DNA from 2 places in the Mesorhizobium sp. ESP6-5 genome. Region 1 is predicted to be linked to the other one. Evidence: riboswitches for the same ligand, from Rfam matches in the RefSeq annotation. Region 1 holds a riboswitch; the other holds the start of a gene.
The links. Region 1 has a riboswitch for S-adenosylmethionine ahead of LB524_RS06770 (O-succinylhomoserine sulfhydrylase). Riboswitches for the same ligand answer to the same signal wherever they lie in the genome.
Positions count from the first base shown of each region.

Region 2: another riboswitch for S-adenosylmethionine. It lies ahead of metX (homoserine O-acetyltransferase MetX); the one in region 1 lies ahead of LB524_RS06770 (O-succinylhomoserine sulfhydrylase).

Region 1 is NZ_JAIUGR010000003.1:453,293-458,036, reverse strand. It holds gene araD1 (AraD1 family protein) at 115-1,107, shown strand; gene LB524_RS06775 (2'-deoxycytidine 5'-triphosphate deaminase) at 1,249-2,343, opposite strand; SAM riboswitch at 2,503-2,580, shown strand; gene LB524_RS06770 (O-succinylhomoserine sulfhydrylase) at 2,637-3,827, shown strand; gene LB524_RS06765 (ceramide glucosyltransferase) at 3,858-4,744, opposite strand, start outside.
Region 2 is NZ_JAIUGR010000006.1:95,558-100,301, reverse strand. It holds gene LB524_RS11550 (glycosyltransferase family 2 protein) at 1-218, opposite strand, end outside; gene metW (methionine biosynthesis protein MetW) at 502-1,116, opposite strand; gene metX (homoserine O-acetyltransferase MetX) at 1,175-2,344, opposite strand; SAM riboswitch at 2,462-2,539, opposite strand; gene hisC (histidinol-phosphate transaminase) at 2,677-3,786, shown strand; gene LB524_RS11530 (prephenate/arogenate dehydrogenase family protein) at 3,810-4,744, shown strand, end outside; gene LB524_RS11525 (sugar kinase) at 4,742-4,744, opposite strand, start outside.

The sequences.
Region 1 (4,744 bases):
AGGCTCGCGAACGCAATCCGGACGAAGCGTTTCAACCGTGGCGCGTTTCCGCGCCGCGCCGGTCAGGATTTGCCCATTGGCAGCCGGATACAGATAAATGAGAGAGGACTGATCATGCTGATCTCGCAGATTCTCGACGACGCCGAGACGATCCGTGTCGTTGCCCGCAGCGGCGGGAAGACCCGGATCATCAACGGGGCGCGCAGCGTCTATTCGCTGGCGATGGAGGCTGCCCGCACCGGCGTCGGCCTGGCCGCCCTGATCGAACGCAAGGGGCTTGGCGAGACGATCGATCTCGACGCCGCCTACAAGCGGGGGCGCCTGCTGTCGCCGATCAACCACCCCGACCCGGCGCATCTGCACTTGACCGGCACCGGGCTGACGCATCTGGGGTCGGCCGCGACGCGCGATTCCATGCACAAGAAGCTCAGCACCGACGGCGAGGAGCAACTCACCGATTCCATGAAGATGTTCCGCATGGGACTGGAAGGCGGCAAGCCCGCGAAAGGCCAGGTCGGCGTGCAGCCGGAATGGTTCTACAAGGGGAACGGCACCATGGCAGTCGCGCCTGGCGCGGCGCTCATGTCACCGGCCTTTGCCAAGGATGCCGGCGAGGAACCAGAGGTCGCCGGGATCTATGTCATCGGCGATGACGGGGCGCCATTCCGCGTCGGCTTCACCTTGTCGAACGAATTCTCGGACCATGTGACCGAGCGCGTCAACTATCTCTTCCTCGCCCATTCCAAGCTGCGCAATGCCTCCTTCGGCCCGGAGATCCTGATCGGAGACCTGCCTTCGGACATCCGCGGCACGTCGCGTATCCTGCGCGACGGCAAGGCATTGTGGGAAAAGCCCTTCCTGTCGGGTGAAACGAACATGTCCCACACCATCGCCAATCTCGAACACCACCACTTCAAATATTCGGCCTTCCGCCAGCCTGGCGACGTGCATGTGCATATGTTCGGCACCGCGACGCTATCCTTCGCCGACGGCATCAAGACGGAAGCCGGCGACGTGTTCGAGATCGAGGCCGGGGATTTCGGACTGCCGCTGCGCAACCCGCTCGAGATCGAGAAGCCGGTGAAGGTGTCGGTGAAGGCGCTTTGAAGCCATGAGCGCGTGATTCCCCTCTCGTGGGGAATGGCTGGCAAGCCAGAGCGGGGCACTGTCCCGCCGATCTAGCAATAGGTTTCAGTCACGTCCCTGCCGGGCATCTCTCCCACAAGAGCGAGGTCGGCAGCTTCGACCTTAGCGCACGGCGCGGAAATGCTTCGACAACTTCAGGCCCTGCGCCTGGTAGTTCGAGCCGAGATCGGTGCCGTAGAGCGCCTGCGGTCGCTTCAGCATATGCTCGTAGACCAGCCGGCCGACGATCTGGCCGTGGTCGAGGATGAACGGCACTTCGTGGCTGCGCACTTCGAGCACCGCCCGGCTGCCGGTGCCGCCGGCCGCCGAATGGCCGAAACCCGGATCGAAAAAGCCGGCATAGTGGACGCGAAACTCGCCGACCAGCGGATCGAACGGCGTCATCTCGGCGGCGTAGAGCGGCGGCACATGCACCGCCTCCTGGCTGACGAGGATGTAGAACTCGTCGGGATCGAGCACCAGTTCGCCGGCGCGGCTCTTGTGGATCGGCTCCCAGAAGTCGAGGACATCCTGCGCGGCGCGCTTGTCGACATCTACGAGGCCGGTGTGGTGCTTGCCGCGATAGCCGACCAACCCATCCTTGTCGCCATTGAGGTCGATCGACAGCGCGATGCCGCCGCCGGAAATGTTCGGCGGCTCCGTGGCGACCAGCATCTCGGCACGATGCAGCTCATGCAACTCGGCTTCCGAAAGCAGCGCGTTGCCGGTGCGAAAGCGGATTTGAGACAGGCGCGAACCCGTGCGCGCGATGATCGGAAAGGTGCGCGGGCTGACCTCGAGATAGAGCGGACCGTTGTAGCCGGCGGCGATCTTATCGAACTCATGGCCTCGATCGGTCATGACGCGGGTGAAGATGTCGAGCCGCCCGGTCGAGCTCTTCGGATTGGCCGAGGCCGAAATGTCAGCCGGCAGGGCCACACTTTCGAGCAGCGGCACAATATAGACGCAGCCGGTTTCGAGGACCGCGCCTTCGGTCAGACTGATCTCGTGCAGTTGCAGCCGATCGAGCTTTTCCGACACCTTGTGGTTGGGACCGGGCAGGAACGAGGCGCGAACCCGCCAGGCCTTTTCGCCCAATCTGAGATCAAGGCTCGCCGGCTGGATCTGGTCGGCATCAAGCGCGCGCGGCGACTTCAGCGCGCCGGACCGGAACAGCGCCGATATGTCCTGATCGGGAAGAATGCCTGTCTGCCGCAAAGTCTGGCTCCGCCCCAAGACTGGTCTCTTTCGTTTGCAGGTTCTTGTTTGTTGCAGGTTCTTGCCGCAAAACCGCGGGGCACTTCTGCGGAACCTGCCTTGGTACAAACGTCTTAATGAAGCCGGCAATTGACGCAAGCGTGGCGCGGGTCTAAAGGGTCGTTATCCCGTGGTGATTTGGCCGGTCGGCTTGCAGCCACGTTAAACAAGTCGCTAAAGGACCGTCGGGCCGCAAGGCCGTATGGACCGGTTGCGACTTTCGCGGCCGGTTTTTTTGTGTCTGGAACAAAGCGATGAGCACCAAGAAGCGCAACTGGAAACCTCAGACGGCACTCGTGCATGGCGGAACCCTGCGTTCCGGCTTCGGCGAAACCTCCGAGGCGATGTACCTGACCCAGGGCTATGTCTATCAGACGGCGCAGGCCGCCGAGGCCCGCTTCAAGGGCGAAGAGCCTGGTTTCATCTATTCGCGCTACGCCAACCCGACCGTCGACATGTTCGAAAAGCGCATGTGCGCGCTTGAAGGCGCCGAAGACGCGCGCGCCACGGCGTCGGGCATGGCGGCGGTGACGGCTGCCCTTCTGTGCAGCGTCAAGGCCGGCGACCACATCGTGGCCGCGCGCGCGCTGTTCGGCTCCTGCCGCTGGGTGGTCGAGACGCTGGCGCCGCGCTATGGCATCGAGGCGACCTTGGTCGACGGCACCGAGATCGCCAATTGGGAAAAGGCGGTCAGGCCGAACACCAAGCTGTTTTTCCTGGAAAGCCCGACCAACCCGACGCTCGAGGTCGTCGACATCGCCGCCGTCGCCTCGCTTGCCAATTCGATCGGCGCGCGGCTGGTCGTCGACAATGTCTTTGCCACGCCGCTGCAACAGAAGCCGTTGCAGCTTGGTGCGCACATCGTCGTCTACTCGGCCACGAAGCACATTGACGGCCAGGGCCGCTGCCTGGGCGGCGTCATCCTGTCGGACAAGAAGTGGATTGACGAGAACCTGCACGACTATTTCCGCCACACCGGTCCCAGCCTGTCGCCGTTCAACGCCTGGACGCTGCTGAAGGGCCTGGAAACCTTGCCGCTGCGCGTGCGCCAGCAGACCGAGAGCGCCGGCAGGATCGCCGACTTCCTGGCCGGGCAGCCGCAGATCGCCCGCGTCATCTATCCCGGCCGCGCCGACCACCCGCAGGCCGATATCGTCAAGAAGCAGATGTCGGGTGGCTCGACGCTGATCTGCCTCGACGTCAAGGGCGGCAAGCCGGCGGCCTTCGCCCTGCAGAACGCCCTCGACATCGTGCTGATCTCGAACAATCTGGGCGATGCCAAGAGCCTGATCACCCATCCGGCGACGACCACCCACAAGAACCTCAGCGACGAGGCCCGCGCCGAACTCGGCATCGGGCCCGGTACGCTCAGGCTGTCGGTCGGCCTGGAGGATACGGACGACCTGCTGGAAGATATCGCGCAAGCCTTGAAGGCCGCCAAATAGGTTTCGTCCAGGCAGCGTCGTCAGCAGCGATCAAGCGCTCGACGGCGTCTCCTCCAGTTCCGCCGTCTTGGTGCGGATGGTCATGGCGTTGCCGCGCCAGTCGACGGCGCCGCCGAGCCAGCCGCGCGCCCAGATGGCCGGGAGCATGACGTCCCGCGCGACCGTCGCCGCGATCATGCGCGTCGAGACGTGCCAACCCTTGGCCAGGGCCAGAGCGCATTCCGGAAGATAGAACGCCGCCAGCACGGCAATCGCGGTCGCCCAGAGACTAATGCCGGCGCTCGCCGCGGCAATCAGCGCAAGAACCAGCGGGACCGCCGCACCAGTCAGGATCTCGGGCGCGAAGAATAGCGGGAAAGTGACGCGGCGCAGGCGCGCCCAGCGGGCCTGGCGCGACCAGATCTCGCCAAACGTGCGCTGGCCGAGCGGCTGCTCGAAGGGGGCGGCAACGAGGTTGACACGCAGGCCGAGGCCGTTCACCAGCTTGGTTGCGGCGGCGTCCTCGGCGATCTCGGCGGCCAGCGCGCGTATGCCGCCATTGGCGTCCAGCATCGGCTTGTTCCACAGCATGCTCTTGCCCTGCGCGAAGCCGAGGCCGAGCGCCGCGCCGGCATACTGCCAGCGGGCCTGCAATGTGTTGAGGAAGGCGCATTCGACGTCGGCCCAGAAACCATCTGGCCTGGAGCCGATCGGCGTCGAGCAGATAAGGCCGGTACCGTGCTGCCACGCCGCCATCATGTGCTCGACATAGTCCCTCGGCATCAGAACGTTGGAATCGGCAAGAATGACCCAGTCGTGGCGCGCCGCTTCCCAGCCTTTGACGCAGTTGTTGAGCTTTGGATTGGCACTGACACGGTCGTCGCCGATCAACAGCCGGGCCGGCACCTGCGGAAACCGGGCAATCGCCCTGTTTATCA
Region 2 (4,744 bases), on a different contig from region 1:
CCGCGCCACTTCGCGCCGACATAGATCAGCCGGGGGTCATGGATGCGGGCGAGCGCCGCCTCGGTCCCGTCCGTCGAACCATCGTCGACGACGATATGTTCAAATCGCGGCATGCTCTGGGAAAGCACGCTTTCGACGGCGCGGAGCACTGTTTCGCGCCGGTTGTGAGTGGGCGTGATCACCGTGACGAGGGGCGCCTGTTCGGTCTTCCCGATCATATCACGTCGGTCGCCTCCAGCGCGTAAACACCCTTCGCGCCAGGTCCTTTGATCATCGGGATGGCTAAATGGATCGGACTTCCCCCTGGATGGGCCTCATCGGATTCGGTGCGACGCTACAAAAAACAACCTGCCATGTCACCCCGTCGTGCCGTCGTTCGACCGACCAGGCATGATGAATTCCAGCTCATGGCGCTTCAACTGCAACACTTTCGCACCCGCTGAAAGACGCGCGGCCACCCTCAAGGATTGGCAGTTGCGCCTGCGGGCGGCGCCCATTTCATTATCGCTTCAGCAGGAACACTGCTTGTTGGCCAAAGAAATTCCAGAACCACCATGGCATCGACAGGCCGATCTTCTGGCCGTTGGCGTCGAGCGCGGTCGCCTTCTCCACTGTCGCGCCAAGCTCTTCGCACAAATTGACGAAGTCTCGGATCGTGCAGAAGTGGATGTTGGGCGTGTCGTACCAGGAATAGGGCAGGTCGCTGGTCACAGGCATGCGGCCCTTGACGAACAGCGACAGGCGCACCCGCCAGTGACCGAAATTGGGGAAAGACACGATCGCCCGGTTGCCGATCCTGAGCAGCTCGTCGAGCACCAGCTTCGGGTTGCGGGTGGCCTGCAGGGTCTGCGACAGGACAACGAAGTCAAAGCCCTTGTCGGGATAGAATTCGAGATCGGTGTCGGCGTCGCCCTGGATGACACTGAGACCGCGCGCCACGCATTCGTTGACGCCACGCTGCGACAGCTCGAGTCCGCGACCGTCGACCTGCTTGGTGTCCTGCAGCAATTCGAGCAATGAGCCGTCGCCCGAGCCGACGTCGAGCACACGCGATTGCGGCGGGATGAGGTTGGCGACGACCTCGAGGTCGACGCGTTGGCTGCCGTTGACGCTCATGGCTTCGCCTCGTGGACGGCGCATGGCCTTGGTCCGAAACGTCTGCAACTTTTCGGGGTCATGCGCTGAGCCCCCTGGCGCGCGCGGCCGAGCCGATGAAGCCGTTGATGGCGGCAAACAGTTCCGGCTCGTCGAGCAGGAAGGCGTCGTGGCCGCGATCGGTCTCGATTTCGACGAAGGATACCGAGGCGCCGGCGGCGTTGAGTGCGTGGACGATGGAGCGGCTCTCTTCGGTCGGGAACAGCCAGTCCGATGTGAAGGACACCAGGCAAAAGCGGGTTTTCGTGCCGGCGAAGGCGTCGGCCAGCCGGCCGCCATGGTCGGCGGCGAGGTCGAAATAATCCATCGACCGCGTCATGTAGAGATAGGAGTTGGCATCGAAGCGGTCGACGAAGGTCATGCCCTGGTGGCGCAGATAGCTCTCGATCTGGAAGTCGGCATCGAAGCCGAAGGTCAGCGCTTCGCGGTCCTGCAAATTGCGGCCGAATTTGCGGTGCAGGGCGGCTTCCGACAGATAGGTGATGTGGGCGGCCATGCGCGCCACCGCCAGCCCTTTCTCCGGGCGCTTGCCGTGTTCGAAATATTTGCCGCCATGCCAGTCCGGATCGGCCATCACAGCCTGCCGCCCGACTTCGTGGAAGGCGATGTTCTGTGACGAATGGCGCGCCCCGGTGGCGATCGGCAGCGCCGAGAACACGCGCTCGGGATAGCTCGACGCCCATTCCAGAACCTGCATGCCGCCCATCGAGCCGCCGAGCACGCAGAACAGTTTCTCGATGCCGAAATGGTCGATTAGCATCTGCTGCGCGCGCACCATGTCGCGGATGGTGATGACCGGCAGGTCGAGGCCATAGGGTTTACCCGTGGCCGGGTTGGTAGAGGCCGGACCGGTGGAACCCAAGCAGCCGCCGATGACATTGGAGCAGATGACGAAGAAACGGCTGGTATCGATGATCCTGCCCGGTCCGATCAGCACTTCCCACCAACCGGGCTTGCCGGTTACCGGATTGGTGCTGGCGACATGCTGGTCGCCGGTCAGCGCGTGGCAGACGAGGATGGCATTGGAGCGGGCATCGTTCAGCGTGCCATAGGTCTGGTAGGCGATCTGGAACGGCGACAGCAGCGTGCCGGCGTCGAGCTTGAGCGGCTTGTCGGGTCCGAAACGCAACACCGGGCTCGACGGTTGGTCGGCCTCGTTGTTGGTCTTTCCTGCACGCAGAGCGGCCATCACGTCTCTCTTGCTGCACCGTGCGCTCGTGGAAATCGTTGCCGATCTCCGCCGCCGATGCGTGCGTCCGGCCGGTCGCGGACAACAAAAAACCGGCATTGCCTTCGCAAAGCCGGTTACGTCACGCAAACGGCCCTTTAGCGAATTGTTTAACGTGGCTGCAAGCCGACCGGCCAAATCACCACGGAACTGTCATCGTCTTTCTAGAACCCGCCTGCCTCGCCGTCAATGGCGGCGGCTGGCACCACTGCCACCTCTCGACATTGCGTGCCATGGCTTGTATTTCCGCAGCGGCCTCCGGATGGAGGCGTTTTCGACGGATTTTGCAAGATATGAACCAGACACCGGATCAGGCACGTCCAACTCCGCGCGCGGGCATCATGGACATAGAGGCCTATGTGCCCGGCAAAAGCTCGGCGGCCGCCGGTGTGGCCAAGGTCTACAAGCTGTCGTCGAACGAGAATCCGCTTGGGCCTTCGCCGAAGGCGATCGAGGCCGCGCGCGAGGTCGCCGGCAAACTCGACATCTATCCCGACGGCAGCGCCAAGCGGTTGCGCGAGGCTATCGCCGAGGTGCATGGCCTCAACGCGCAAAACATCATCTGCTCCAACGGGTCGGACGAGATCCTCGGCCTGTTGGCGCAGACCTATCTCGCGCCCGGCGACGAGGCTATGTTCACCGAACACGCCTTCATGGTCTACAAGATCTACATCCAGTCGGCAGGTGCCACCCCGGTCGTGGTCAAGGAGACCGACGAGCGCGCCGACATCGACGCGATGCTGGCGGCCGTCACGCCGCGCACGAAAATCGTGTTCCTGGCCAATCCCAACAACCCGACCGGCACCTATGTGCCGTTCCAGGAGGTGCGCCGCCTTCATGCCGGACTGCCGGGAAACGTGCTCCTGGTGCTCGACGCGGCCTACGCCGAATATGTCCGCCGCAACGACTACGAAGCCGGCATCGAGCTGGCCGGCAGCGCCGAGAACGTGGTGATGACCCGCACCTTCTCCAAGATCGGGCTCGGCGGCGCGCGCATCGGCTGGATGTATGGTCCCCTGCATATCGTCGACGCCATCAATCGTGTACGCGGCCCCTTCAACGTCAATGCGACTGCGATCGAGGCTGGCATCGCCGCGATCCGCGACCGTGCCCATGTCGAGCGCAGCGTGGCGCATAACGAGACCTGGCTCACCTGGCTGAGCGGCGAAATGACCGGGCTCGGGCTGCGCGTGACGCCGAGCGTCGGCAATTTCCTGCTCATTCATTTTCCCGACGATCAGAAGCATTCCGCGGCGGCGGCTGACGATTATCTGAGCGCGCGCGGCTATATTCTGCGGCGCGTTTCAGGTTACGGCTTTCCCAACGCGCTTCGCATGACCGTCGGCACTGAAGAGGCCAATCGCGGCGTTGTCGCCGCGCTCACGACATTCCTGAAAAGCTAGAACGTCTAAAGAGCTGGAACACCATGGCATCACCGATGTTCGAAAAGATCGCGCTGGTCGGTATCGGCCTGATCGGCTCGTCTCTGGCCCGCGTCATCCGACGCGAGGGCTTGGCTCGCCATGTCGCCATCTCGACGCGCAGTGCGGCAACGCTCAAGCGAGCCGAGGAACTGGGCCTTGGCGATTCCTACACCATCGATGCCGGGGACGCGGTGCGTGATGCCGATCTGGTCGTTGTCTCGGTGCCGGTCGGCTCATCCGGCGCTGTAGCGGAGGAAATCGCGCCGGCGCTGAAAAAGGGGGCGATCCTCACCGATGTCGGCTCGACCAAGGCCTCGGTCATCGCGCAGATGCAGCCGCATGTGCCTGAAGGCGTCCATTTCATTCCTGGCCATCCGCTGGCGGGCACCGAAAAATCCGGCCCGGATGCCGGGTTTGCCGACCTGTTCGACAACCGCTGGTGCATCTTCACGCCGGTGCCGGGCACCGATCCGGAAGCGCTGGAACGGCTGTCGGAATTCTGGCGCCGCTGCGGCGCCAACATCGACACGATGGACCCGCAGCATCACGACATGACGCTGGCCATCGTCTCGCATCTGCCGCACATCATCGCCTACAACATCGTCGGCACCGCCGACGATCTGGAATCGGTGACCAAGACGGAAGTGATCAAATATTCCGCCTCCGGTTTTCGCGATTTCACGCGTCTGGCTGCCTCCGATCCGACCATGTGGCGGGACGTGTGCCTGCACAACAAGGATGCCATCCTGGAAATGTTGGCGCGGTTCTCGGAAGACCTGGCGTTCCTGCAGCGCGCCATCCGCTGGGGCGACGGCGACAAGCTCTTCGACCTGTTCACCCGCACCCGCGCCGTGCGCCGCTCGATCATCGAGGCGGGCCAGGATATCGACGCGCCCGATTTTGGCCGCCAGGCGGTCGAGCATCCGGCAAAGAGCTA